3 regions of the Solibacillus sp. FSL R7-0682 genome follow, and region 1 is predicted to be linked to each of the others. Evidence: riboswitches for the same ligand, from Rfam matches in the RefSeq annotation. Region 1 holds a riboswitch; each other region holds the start of a gene.
The links. A riboswitch is a leader RNA that binds a small molecule or an ion and turns the genes downstream of it on or off. The one in region 1 is predicted to bind thiamine pyrophosphate.
Positions count from the first base shown of each region.

Region 1 (4,255 bases):
AAAGCAACTTGCTCGAAATGATCCCAATAACTATTTAACTGTTCTGTTGGCAAATAATTTACTATTTTAGATACGATACTTTGCATAAAATGCCTCCCTTTCAATGCAAAATGTTTACATAAACCTAATTTAATTATCCAATAATTCTCAATATTTTTATAGCTAAAAATAAAAAACCATCTCCTTATGAAAATTATTCAAAAAAGAGATGGTTTGAGCTTGATTTTGCACCTTTTTAATTATCTAAATCAAAATACATGTACCGGACACTTCCCTTCAAATTGGCGATAGGCAAAATGGTTAGTAGGACCGAAACCATGCCCAATATTCAACGGCTCTTGGATAGCAAGATGGACAAACTTTTTCGCTTCAATAATTGCGTCTTTTAAATTTTGTCCCTTTGCTAATTGAGCAGTTAAAGCGGCCGAGAAGGTGCAGCCTGTTCCATGTGTTTGTTTTGTATTTATTCGTTCGGTCTCTAGATGAAAAGGAGGCTCGTTTAAAGTAAATACTGAATCCTTAGCCATTGCTCCATCTAAGTGTCCACCCTTCATCACAACACAGGAAACGCCTAACTTTAAAATTTGTTGAGCGGCTTCGTAAACATCTTGTTCTGTTCTAATTTTCATCCCTGTAATGACTTCTGCTTCCGGGATATTCGGTGTACAAACTGTTGCTAACGGCAGTAAATTTTCCTTTAATGCTTCAACGGCTTCTTTTAATAACAAGCTTTCTCCACCCTTTGCTATCATCACAGGATCAATAACGAGTGGTATTTGATATTTTTTTAAAATAGTTGCAACAGCTTGAATAATAGAAGCATCGAAAAGCATGCCTGTTTTAATTGCTTTTATATTAATGTCCTCAAGAACGGCACATAATTGCGCTTCTACAAATGCGGTGTCTACTGGAAAAACACCATGGACGCCTAATGTATTTTGCGCCGTTAAAGCAGTGATGACACTTGTACCAAATACATTTAACTCCTGAAAGGTTTTTAAGTCAGCTTGAATTCCAGCCCCTCCGCCACTGTCAGACCCGGCAATTGTACAGGCAATCATAGTTGCACCTCCGTTAAATACTCTATCTCGATTTGAAAGGTTCCACTATCATCATAAGTAAACTTTGCAGCTTGCTTATCCCCTGGTTGTTGTTGATTAATCAATTGAAGGCTCATACACGTACACTCCCTGCTTCCAATCTTGCATCGTCCATGACATCTCCCAAAACATCCATTCATAATAGCAACTCTTCTCAAAATGCTTTATAAAAAGTTGCTCTTTAGCAGGTTCTTCTTTTACAAACCGATTCAGCATATCTTTTTGTAATTGAATTGATGCCTTCATTTCATCGGAAGCGTAAAATTCAATCCATTGCTTATAAAGGGGAATTTGTGGTTTTGCATCTTTTAGTCTTTCCCCAATTTCTTGATATAGCCATGGACATGGTAAGATCGCCGAAAATGCTTCTGCTATTGTTCCGTTATGCAACGCATTATACATATGACTGACGTAGTTATAAGCAGCAGGCGCAGGATGAAATTCGCTTAGCTCCAGTTCACTCACTTGTAATACTTTAAAAGTAGTTTCGTGCAGCTCTAATTCAACTGTATGAATCAATTCCGCCGACTTTAAAAAATATTTAATATCTTCGTCATTACTCGCCTTTGCTGCTAACAATGCTAAAAGCTTTGTATAGTGCTTCAAGTAGTACGCATCTTGCAACATATAATACTTAAACTTTTCAAGTGGTAGCGTTCCATCTGCAATTCCCTGTACAAAAGGGTGTGTAAAGCTTGCCTCCCAAAAATAATCCGTTTCTTGTCTTACATTTTCACAAAAATCCATTGTTAGTCCTCCTTTTTGGTGGACGTAAGCGCAAAAAGGCGTCTCTAAACATAGAGACGCCTAAAAAGTGTAAATTACACCTAAGCATTGCTCCCTACGCCAGTATTAACTGTCAGGTTCTAAGGGTCAGGTTTTAACCTTCTCAACACAATGTGTCCCCCCGCAATTAAAAGATTTGCAAAAGAAAAGCCCTCCAAAAATGGAGAGCTAAAGTACATAATAATACTGTGCACTTTGCTCCCTACGTCCGTATTAACGGTCAGGTTCTAAGGGTCAGGTTTTACCTTCTCAACACAATGTGTCCCCCTGCAAATACATTTAATTGATTTCAGTCTACTGAATCTGTTTGTTATTTGCAATCTAATTTTTTACGTTAATTGCAAAATAAGCAAACCTTACTATAAATTTTTGATAAGCCGTAACTCATCTCGAATTGGGATCCCATCATTACCGATCAAAGGAATCGTAGGCTTAATTTTTCTAGCCTGTTCGACCGCATTTGGAAAAACTGCATCAATCTTATAGCCTCTTTTTTGATAGAACTTCAGTGCATTTAAATTATCATTCGTTGTCACTAAAGAAATCGTTTTAATGCCCTTACGTTGCACTATCTCTTCCACTTCTTTCGTTAAAAGAGATCCAATGCCCTTCCCTTCTAAAATGCTATCTAAAGAAATAATTTCTACTTCTTCATCATGAAATACATATGTCACTAAACCAAGTAATTGATTATTTTCTTGAAATACAAAGCCATCTAGTTCGCTGCAATTATAAGTCCCTGAAGAAATAACCATTTCCGGAGAACCCCAATGCTCATTAAAAAATTCAATGACCTTTTCTCTATTATGTTCTGTAATTGTAAATACCGTCATAATGCTCCTTCTCTATTCCTTTTCGTTATTCAACTGAAGCGGACTTTCCTTTTTTAATGAAATATAAAAACCCTAATTGGCACAATAAAATAAAGGCAAAAAACGCTACCAAAACAATAAAAGCAACTAATCTTAGTTCCGGCGTTTGCTCTGCTCCTGTGCCATCCACACTCCTAATACCGATAAATACAGATAAAGCAACAAATAAAATGAACCATAAAAAGTTTGTCACCCACCAAAGTTTCATCATGAGCTCATCTCCAAGAAATTTATTTTGCATTCAAAAATAAAAGATGTTTCTATGTTAAGCAAATTTCTCAAAAAATAATCCGGTATTTCTATGCTATATTCATTCAATTTTAAGTAGTACTTTTCCTTTATACTTACGGCTTTCGACTAAGCGATGCGCTTTTGCGGCATCACATAAATTGAATACTTGTGCAATTGGCAGTGTGATTTGATTAGATTCAAAAAACTGAATCACTTTTTCCGCAACTGGTGCTAGGCGAGCAGGGTCGTATTTTCTTGTTGTCCCTAAACTAAAGCCTCTAATATTTCTACAGCTACTATGTACATCACTTGTTTTAAAATGTCCCTCTTCTCCACTACTATTGCCAAATTGAACAAGGGTTCCATAAAGCGCTAAGCATTTTAAACTTTCACTTGTCACATCCCCTGAAACAGAGTCAAAAATAACATTTGCCCCAACTTTCTCTGTTTCCTTTAATACTTCCTGTGAAAAGGATGCATACGTACAGATGACATCTGCCCCTAATTCTTTTACGTAACTAGCTTTATCTAGGTTTCCAACTGTTGCAATGATTTTTTGTACGCCCGCTAACTTTGCTAGCTGTACGAGCATTGAACCTACTCCCCCCGCCGCACTATGAACGACGATCGTATCGCTTTTTTGTACTTGCCCAATTTCATGAAGCAGCATGTAGGATAAAATCGAAACAGTCGGCATTGTAGCGGCTTGTTCAAACGAAAGGGTATCCGGAATTTTATACACTAACAGCTCATTGGCTACAACGTACTCTGCATAGGAACCCGCTTTAGGAAATGCAATAACTCGGTCACCAATAGCAAATTTAGAATTTACATTTGTCTTTAAAATCGTCCCTGCGGCATCCAATCCTACCGTAAAAGGAAAATTGCCTTTTGCTTTATTTCCTGTTCGAGCTTTAATATCTGCATAGTTCACACTCGTATAGGCCACTTGGATGAGACATTCCCCATCCTCTATTTTAGGGATATCTACCTCAACATATGAAAGAACATTCGCATCACCAAATTCATTTTGAACAATTGATTTCATTAGAAATCCCTCCAATCACTTATAACCAAACTTTACCAATATTTAGTCCATAAGGAAAATTGAAGAACTTTATTGAAAGCTATAAGAATTAGTTATACATTTTCTAAAAGAAAAACTTTATCGGGCATATAATTTCAATAAAAATGCCCGAATATCTCGAATGTTATTTTTCATACTAGCTCTAGAATAGAAATGATAAATCTTATTATCGCTCTCCC
Region 1 is NZ_JBBOUI010000001.1:172,623-176,877, reverse strand. It holds gene MKZ17_RS00895 (hypothetical protein) at 1-86, opposite strand, end outside; gene thiD (bifunctional hydroxymethylpyrimidine kinase/phosphomethylpyrimidine kinase) at 249-1,061, opposite strand; gene tenA (thiaminase II) at 1,158-1,847, opposite strand; TPP riboswitch at 1,922-2,019, opposite strand; TPP riboswitch at 2,069-2,165, opposite strand; gene MKZ17_RS00880 (GNAT family N-acetyltransferase) at 2,246-2,719, opposite strand; gene MKZ17_RS00875 (DUF3923 family protein) at 2,745-2,969, opposite strand; gene MKZ17_RS00870 (quinone oxidoreductase family protein) at 3,069-4,037, opposite strand; gene MKZ17_RS00865 (hypothetical protein) at 4,155-4,255, opposite strand, start outside.

Region 2 (4,255 bases), 280 kb from region 1:
ATTCAAAGTATTTAGTACAATTAGCTGGGTTAAGCCTGGTAAAATACCGAACTCAACCCAGTCAATCATTTTACGAGTGTAAGCATTAAAAGTCCAATTTACTAAATACTTTTATCTAGCTTTATGAAGGTTCCAGGCATTTACTAAATTTGTTGCCTCCAGCATTGGATTGTCTGCCTCAGCCACAGCTGATACAACAAAGAATCCATCTACTCCTGTTTGTGCAAGAGGATGTATATCAGCGAGCTTTACACCACCTCCAACAACAACTGGTATCGAACTAAGCTCAGAAATTTTAGCAATTTCATCAAAATTTCTCGTTATGATTTTACCATCTTTCCCAAGTCCACAATCGGGTTTTGTTTGAGTTTCACGCAACGGTCCCACGCCAAAATAATCAATTTGAGAAACATCCTCTGTTTTTATATATTCTAGCAATTCATCTGCTCGGGCAGATAAACCTATAATGAGATCTTCCCCTAGATAATCTCGACAAACATCCACAGGTATATCCGTTTGACCTATATGAATACCATCCACTTTAATCCCTAGTTTTCTCGCAGCTAAAACCACATCAAGTCGGTCATTTACAAGTAGTGTAACCTCTTGGGATTTTCCAACCTCTTCAATGACCTCTGCCGCTTGACGCGTTAGCTGAATTAACTCTCTAGCAGAGGCAACTTTCGAACGAATTTGTATACAAGTAAAACCTGCATTTACTGCATCTTTAATAATTGCCGAAACTGAACGCCCTTTTGTATTTTCAGGCCCTACAACTAAGTATGCTGAAATATCGAGTTTTTTTACAATACTCATATTATCCTCCTAAAATATAATTTACTTTTTCGATTTTCGTATTGATCGTATTTGTATATCCTGGGCGAATATCGGCTTTTAAGACCACTTCTGTTCGAATACCTTTTTCAGCAAGGATAAATGTTGCTTTTTTTACTACTTCCATTACTTCATCCCATTCACCCTCAATCTCAGTAAACATAGATGTCGTTCGATTTGGTAATCCCGACTCTCGAATAACTTTTATAACTTCAGCTACCTCCTGTGCTAATTCATTACCCACACCAAGAGGCGCAATAGCAACCGCTACTAATGTATTCACAAATTAAACCTCCTCTATATCAAATGGATTGTTTGCAATGTCTTTAGCCGTAGCTTTATACAATTCATCCAGAAACTGAACTTGGAAACTCCCTGGACCATCCACCTTTAGTTCAGCCCGTTTACCAGCCATATTGTACACCGCAGAAGCAGTAAGTGCCGCAATAAATGGCGAAGTTGCTGTTGCATAAACAGCCACGACTCCACCTAACGAGCAACCTGCACCCGTAATTTTCTCCATGAAATGTGATCCTCCATAAGAAACAGCCATAATAGAGCCATCTGTTATTAAATCCGTTTCACCGGAGACAGCAACAGCTCCACCTGTCCACTTAGCAAGAGCAATAGCTGCTGTTTTAGCTGCATTTACTGAATCCGTAGAATCAACACCTCGAACATTCGACTCATTTGTCCCTCCATCTAATCCCCATAAACCAGCTAATGCAATAATTTCAGAAGCATTCCCTCTAATAATTGTTGGTTTATATACCTTAAATTGCTCTAAAAGCTCCGTTCTAAGTGAACCAATACCCACAGCAACCGGGTCCAATACCCATGGCTTTCCTGTTTCGTACAACACCTTTGCTACATAAGGTAATGTCTCTTCGTAAATTGGTAACAGCGTTCCCACATTGACATACGTAGCTCCGCCAGCTTTTGCTAAAAACTCAGCTTCATCTGGCAAGTACACCATAGCAGCCGATCCACCAACAGCAAGCTGTGCATTTGCTACAAGATTAATTGTGACAGAGTTCGTAATGGAACCTGCCATCGGATTCGTCCTTTTTACCGTTTCAACCGCCTGAATAATTTTACTTTGAGTCTCCTGTTTAACAGCCATTTTCCAATCACCCTTCTATTTACATTCTTAATACGAACGAATAGATCCACAAAACAGGGGCTAACAAATATGAGAATTCACTAAAGCTTTATAAAACAAAAAAGTGCTCTCCTATTTAAATAAAAATAGGAAAGCACAATTCAACTATTGCTTATAAAACTAATGAATCGCTTCCCTACGCCAGTGTTAACTGACAGGTTCAAAGAGTCAGGTTTTAACCTTCTCAACTCCTAAGAGTCCCCCCGCAATATATGCTATTCAGTTTTTCTTTCATACTATCAACTGAGATGTTGTATGTCAAATTGACAGAATTAGTTCGATAATCTGAGCATTGCAATCCTCTCACAATATGCTTTAATTTCAAGTTTTAAACTAATACTATATTCCCTACTGAAACAAAGATAGTTAGTCTTGCTTCATTTAGAACGAAAAAAAGAACAAATCCTCAAATAAGGATTCGTTCTTCATAATTTTAAAACTAACTTAACTCACGTCACAAGTAATAAATGTGATGAATTCATATGAAAAAAATTAATATTTATACGATTGACCGCCATCGATTGGTACAACGACACCATTAATGAAGTCTGCTTGGTTTGAAAGTAGGAAGGCAACTAAGTAACCAACTTCTTCTGGTTTCCCGAAGCGGCGCATTGGGTTTGGTTTTACGAATTCTTTACCTACCTCTTGCCAATTATCACCACCCATTTGACGTAAAGATCCCTCTACCATAGGAGTCATTATAGCACCTGGTGCGATTGCTTTAATAGAAACTCCAAATTGACCATATTCAATTGCAGAGTTTCGTGTTAATCCGACAACACCATGCTTGGATGCTGCGTAGCCAGATTGATTTCCAACACCACGAATACCACCGACAGATGCTGTATTTACAATTGACCCTGCCCCTTGTTCTTTCATTACTTTTAATACGTATTTCATACCGTAGAATACTCCATTTAAGTTGATAGAAACAACTTTTTGGAACTCTTCAATACCAAAGTCTTCTGTTAAATTTTGTTTTCCTTCGATACCTGCATTGTTAAAGAATCCATCAATTTTTCCAAACTTTTCTACAGTTGTATCTACAAAAGCTTTTACAGCATTTTCATCTGCTACGTTTGCTTCAATTAAGAGCATTTCAGCCTGTGGTGAAATTGCCAGTACTTTTTCTTTTGTTTCAATTAACCCCGCTTCATTCAAATCTACTAATACAAGTTTGGCACCCTCTTCTGCTAATTGAAGTGTTGCTGCTTGTCCAAGTCCAGATCCTGCACCTGTTACAATTACTACTTTTTCTTCAAAACGTTTCATGTACGTTCCCTCCATTGTTAAATATTATATAATGAACCATCTACTGTGTAAGATGAAGAGCTTACATAAGAAGCTTCGTCTGATAGTAAAAATGCAATGACAGTAGCAACTTCATGTGGTTCCCCATAACGCTTCATCGGAACAGCATCTTTATATGCAGTTTGTGCAGCTTCTGCAGCACCCGGTGCAACTTTCTCCTCAATCTGGCGCATCATTTGAGTATTAATAACACCAGGATTTACTGTATTCACACGCACATTAAAAGGAGCAGCTTCTAACGCGGCTACCTTGCTTATGCCCATTAGTGCATGTTTCGACGAATTATACAGCACCATATTTGGCGAACCAATTAATCCAGCAACGGAAGCTGTATTAACAATCGAACCTGCGTTTTGCTGTTTCATTATTGGCATTACATATTTTAAACCGTAGAAAGCACCTTTTACGTTAATGTTATATACGAAATCAAAATCTTGTTCCGTAATTTCTTCTAAAATTTTTGCTGGGCCTTCAACCCCTGCATTATTTGCAAATCCGTCAATACGACCGAATTTTTTTACTGTTTGATCCACATAATTTTTAACTTCTGCTTCTTTTGAAACATCTGCCTTTAATAGTAAGACACGATCTTCATGTAAATTAAGTTCCTCTGCAACCGCTTTCACAGCAGATTCATTTAGATCCACTAGTGTTAACTTTGCTCCTTCACCTGCAAGCTTACGTGCAATCTCTTTACCGATACCTCCTGCAGCACCTGTAATAATTATTACTTTGTTTTCAAATCTCATTTTGTCTACCTCCCCTAAAGATTCTAGTTACATTTATAGCTTACTCGGTTTCACTTTCTGTAAGCCATCCTTAATATTTGCTATAATGTAGAAGAAACCAACACTTTTAATCAATCTGTCTAAAAGTAGGAGAGAATTTGATGAAATCCAATTCCAATCAAGCTTTACGTACAAAGCATTTCTTGAAAAAGGCATT
Region 2 is NZ_JBBOUI010000001.1:451,912-456,166, reverse strand. It holds gene MKZ17_RS02295 (thiamine phosphate synthase) at 112-816, opposite strand; gene MKZ17_RS02290 (MTH1187 family thiamine-binding protein) at 818-1,117, opposite strand; gene thiM (hydroxyethylthiazole kinase) at 1,121-1,957, opposite strand; TPP riboswitch at 2,112-2,211, opposite strand; gene MKZ17_RS02280 (SDR family oxidoreductase) at 2,489-3,271, opposite strand; gene MKZ17_RS02275 (SDR family NAD(P)-dependent oxidoreductase) at 3,289-4,059, opposite strand; gene MKZ17_RS02270 (TetR/AcrR family transcriptional regulator) at 4,200-4,255, shown strand, end outside.
Region 2: linked by a shared signal. The riboswitch ahead of thiM (hydroxyethylthiazole kinase) and the one ahead of tenA (thiaminase II) in region 1 are both predicted to bind thiamine pyrophosphate.

Region 3 (4,255 bases), 350 kb from region 1:
TAATCCACGTGGATCAATACGTTCTGATAAACGTTTAATGGCTCCACCTTTACCTGCTGCGTCCATTCCTTCAAATGCTAAAATTAATCCAATTTTATTGTTGAATAAAAATTGCTGTGCATTCAGCATTTCATATTGTAAAACTTTTAATTTTTTCTTATACATTTTCTTATCTAATGTCACTGATAAATCTAGGTCTTTTAATTTCTTCATCCAGATCCCCCTCCTCAATCTAGTTATTATTATTTTACTTGAAAGTCCCTTGAAATGGTAATTGTAGTTAACTTTTTATTGTAGGTCTTTTGTTAGCATATGCTTTCGCTATACTTTGTAGTAAAAAAAATCGCGAAGACTTTTATAGTCCCGCGATTTTTTCATTAGTCTTCTAAAGTTGTTAAAATAATTGGTTTATCTTTTGTTACGATAATGGAATGCTCAATTTGAGCCACTAAAGATTTATCAGGTGTTATAAATGTCCAACCGTCACCTGCTTCAACGATATGCTCTGCTTTTGCTGAAATAAATGGTTCAACAGCTAAAACCATTCCTTCTTTCATGATTGTCGTATCCCAAGCATCATAATAATTTAAAACGTGATCTGGTGCTTCATGCAATGATTTACCTAAACCATGACCCGTTAAATTCATAATCACTGTTAAGCCATGATCACGTGCTTCACGCTCTACTGCTTTTCCGATTTGATTTAACTTCGAGCCTGCTTTTACTTTTGTCATTGCTCGTTCAAATGCTGATTTCGCGACTGCACAAAGCTTTTCTTTATCTTCATAGCCTTCGCCAACTACGAATGAAATACCCGTATCTGCAAAATACCCATCTAACGAACCTGAAACATCAATATTCACGATATCTCCTTCTTCAATAACACGATTACCTGGAATCCCATGGGCTACCTCGTGATTCACTGAAATACAAGTATATCCTGGGAAGTCATACTCACCTTTTGGACCTGAAATAGCACCCGCTTCTGCAAACATGCGCCCCGCAATTTCATCTAATTGTTTCGTCGTAACACCTGGAACCGTAGCTGCTTTCATTGCTTCACGGATTTCAGCACAAATACGACCGATTTTTTTAAATGCTTGGATTTCTTCTTGAGTTGTAACAATCATGTTAAACTTCCTTCCTCTTAAACAATATCTACCCTTAACTATAACACACTTAAAAATCGTTGTAAGGACTCAAAGCTTTTTTCAATTATTCGATTTCTCAGGGATTCAAGGGCGTTTAACTGAATTTAAAACAGTATAAAAAGGTCTACTATTTTTAATTTACGGAGGTGCTGCAGTTTTTGCTACCTTAGTTTTTATTATGTTGTATTAAAATTAAAAAAAGTGCCCAATAGAAGGCACTTTTTGCATATTTCAAGTTAATTTTTCGCTGTTTGTAATAAGCGAGGAGCAGATGTAAATAATAGTACTGCTACAATCGCTGTAATAATCGTTGCTGGTAACATGTACGACCCATTATAAATAATCGAGAATATCCAAACATTCTTTTCTCCTGCAGAATCACCAAAGAATACAACACCTGCAAGTAAATGTGCAATAAAGCGTAATGTTCCGCCAAGTAATGTGCCCATTATAATATAGAAGATCATTTTTCCCTTATCAAGCGTTTTTGTTGCCTCAAGTAATGGTTTTCGAACAATCGCAGCTAAGCCTACTACCGTAAAGGCAATTCCATAATCTAAAATCGCTTGCATCCAGTGTAAAATATACGCACCGAACATCATTTGTAATACGCCAATTAATAACCCTGTAGTTAAACCAGCAGTAATGCCCCAGCGAATCGCCATTATGATAATAGGTAGCATAACAAAGCTAATTGAACCACCTTGTGCCCACATTTTAAATGAAAACTGATCCAGTACGAGTCCGATAGCAGCAAATATCGCAATTTCTACCATCATTAATAATCTTGTTTTGTTCATAACAATCCCCTTTCTTTTTTCCGATGTAGGAGTTTAAAGAAGGAATAGAAACAAAAAACGATAATCAGGACAAAAGCCTGACTATCGTTTGAACAGTCGGTTTCTATCCACATCCCTACGCAAGTGTTAACTTACAGGTTCAAAGAGTCAGCGCAATCGTGCGCAATCTCAGCCGACTAACTCGGCCCCCCTTGTGGTACATCTAATTTTTATTGTTTGAACAAGCTCATTGTACCGAATAGTACCACAATTTACAAGACCATAAATTAATATTCTATTTTTGAAACCAATTAATACGTTTTTCGTATAAAAGGAAAAGGAGTGATTACAATGGATCAATCAAAAGGGTTAAGCGCATTAGGCTATTTAAGCTTCTTCTTTGCACCATTTATTGTGCCAATTGTATTGTTTTTTGTCAGTAAAGAAGACCTTGTAAGACACCATGCTAAGCGTGCATTAATATCTCATATTATCCCAATCATTTTAGGTATTATTTTCGTTATTGTGTTCTTTACTTCTGCATTTATGGTTTCATTTGATTCTACTGGGGATTCATTTTTCTATGTTTTTATTATTGCATTTATCCTCTATTCGATTTTTACATTTATACTAGCAATTTGGAACTTAGTCCAGGCGATAAAAGTATTACGCTAATGTTTATGTTTGTTCATTTATTGGGTATATTGCTACTAATATCGGACAAATGAAGGAGTGCTCGCATTGAAAATCAAAAAAATTATTCAAACAGCGATAAAATACGGACCTATTCTTTATCCAATTATTAAAAAGGTTATTGATAAAAAATCAGTAGCAAAATCACCAAGTACTCCACGTATGCCACGACGTTAAACATGTTAAGGTGAGAAATAACAAAAACGTCCAAGCGCACCGAAAAAAGAGGCTGGGACAAAACCAAAACATCATTTTTCTCGAGTGAGAAAAATGATGTTTTTTTGTAATTGATTTCCTTCGCGGGAACGCTTTCCGATGGCGTGACCTCTTTCGCTTATGAACGAATTAATTAATGTTTCGATTATCTCAAGCAAGCTTTACTTAACAATAATCTCAGTTCGACTATGTCCTTCTTTTAGTTTTTGAACTTGTAAAATGGCAGGCATTGCAGCTTTTAATTCGGCTACGTGAGAGATTACACCAATTAATCTACCTGTTTGCTGTAAATCGATGAGAATGTCAATGGCGCGTCTTAATGCCTCTTCATCTAATGTCCCAAAACCTTCATCAATAAACATCGTATCAATATGGACACTGCCTTGTACACTTTGAATGACGTCTGCCATCCCTAATGCTAATGCTAATGAGGCGTTAAACTTTTCACCACCCGATAAGGTTTTCACGTCACGTGTTTGACCTGTATTACTATCGAATACATCTATACTTAACCCGCTTTGCGCATTTCCTTCTTTCCTTCCTGTAGACTTCAAGAAGTATTGCCCGTTTGATAAAATACGGAGACGCTCATTCGCAGCATGCGTAACCATTTCTAAATAGCCAATTTGGGCAAAACGTTCAAAAGAGATTTTTGCTTCATTTTGACCACGTATTAAATCATAGACATGTTCTACCTGCATAAGCTTAGACTTATACTCTTCAATTTGCTCCGCCACTTGCATTAATTTTTCCTGCGTTGCTTGGCATTGTTCAACGTAAAACTGTGCTAATTTGAAATCTGCATAGAACTTTTCTACTTTCTCGGTTAGCTCACTAATTTGTTGTTCCCAATCCGTTAAATCAACTAATGCTTTCTCTTCAAGATACGGCTTGTCTTCAGCTAATTGCACTGTTAACGTATGCAGATTTTGTTTAAATTGTTCAATTGCTAGTCGTATTTGTTGCTGTGTATCCACTGATAAGAGCGCATTACGGTAGCTTTCTTCATCAAAATGCTCGCATTGAAGTGCTTCGTTAAATCGGTTATAAGTTAACAACTCCTCTTGCTCAAATTCTACATTACGGTTCTTTGCATGTTGTAAATTAACAGCATTTGTTTTTTCATCTAATTGAGCCTGTTGAAGTTGTAATGTAGTTTGTTCGATTCGTCGTTTTAAGGAGTCGTATTTTTCCTGTTCTTGTGACAACGCTAACATAACCTGCTTTACTGATTCGAATTGTGGAAGAAGGGATTTTTCACTTTGCTCTAATTTCCCTTGTTCCTGTGCTAATTGGGTTGTTAATTGGGCCACAATCGAACGGCCTTTTTCTAACCGTATGTGTAAAGTTTCCGCCTGCTTTTCAAACTGTTCGAGCTTTTGCTTCTGTTCCTGCAATTGTTGCTGTCTATGTTTA
Region 3 is NZ_JBBOUI010000001.1:518,161-522,415, reverse strand. It holds gene MKZ17_RS02640 (polyphosphate kinase 2 family protein) at 1-213, opposite strand, end outside; gene map (type I methionyl aminopeptidase) at 378-1,130, opposite strand; gene thiT (energy-coupled thiamine transporter ThiT) at 1,388-1,951, opposite strand; TPP riboswitch at 2,047-2,153, opposite strand; gene MKZ17_RS02625 (DUF4870 domain-containing protein) at 2,282-2,605, shown strand; gene MKZ17_RS02620 (hypothetical protein) at 2,672-2,800, shown strand; gene MKZ17_RS02615 (SMC family ATPase) at 3,001-4,255, opposite strand, start outside.
Region 3: linked by a shared signal. The riboswitch ahead of thiT (energy-coupled thiamine transporter ThiT) and the one ahead of tenA (thiaminase II) in region 1 are both predicted to bind thiamine pyrophosphate.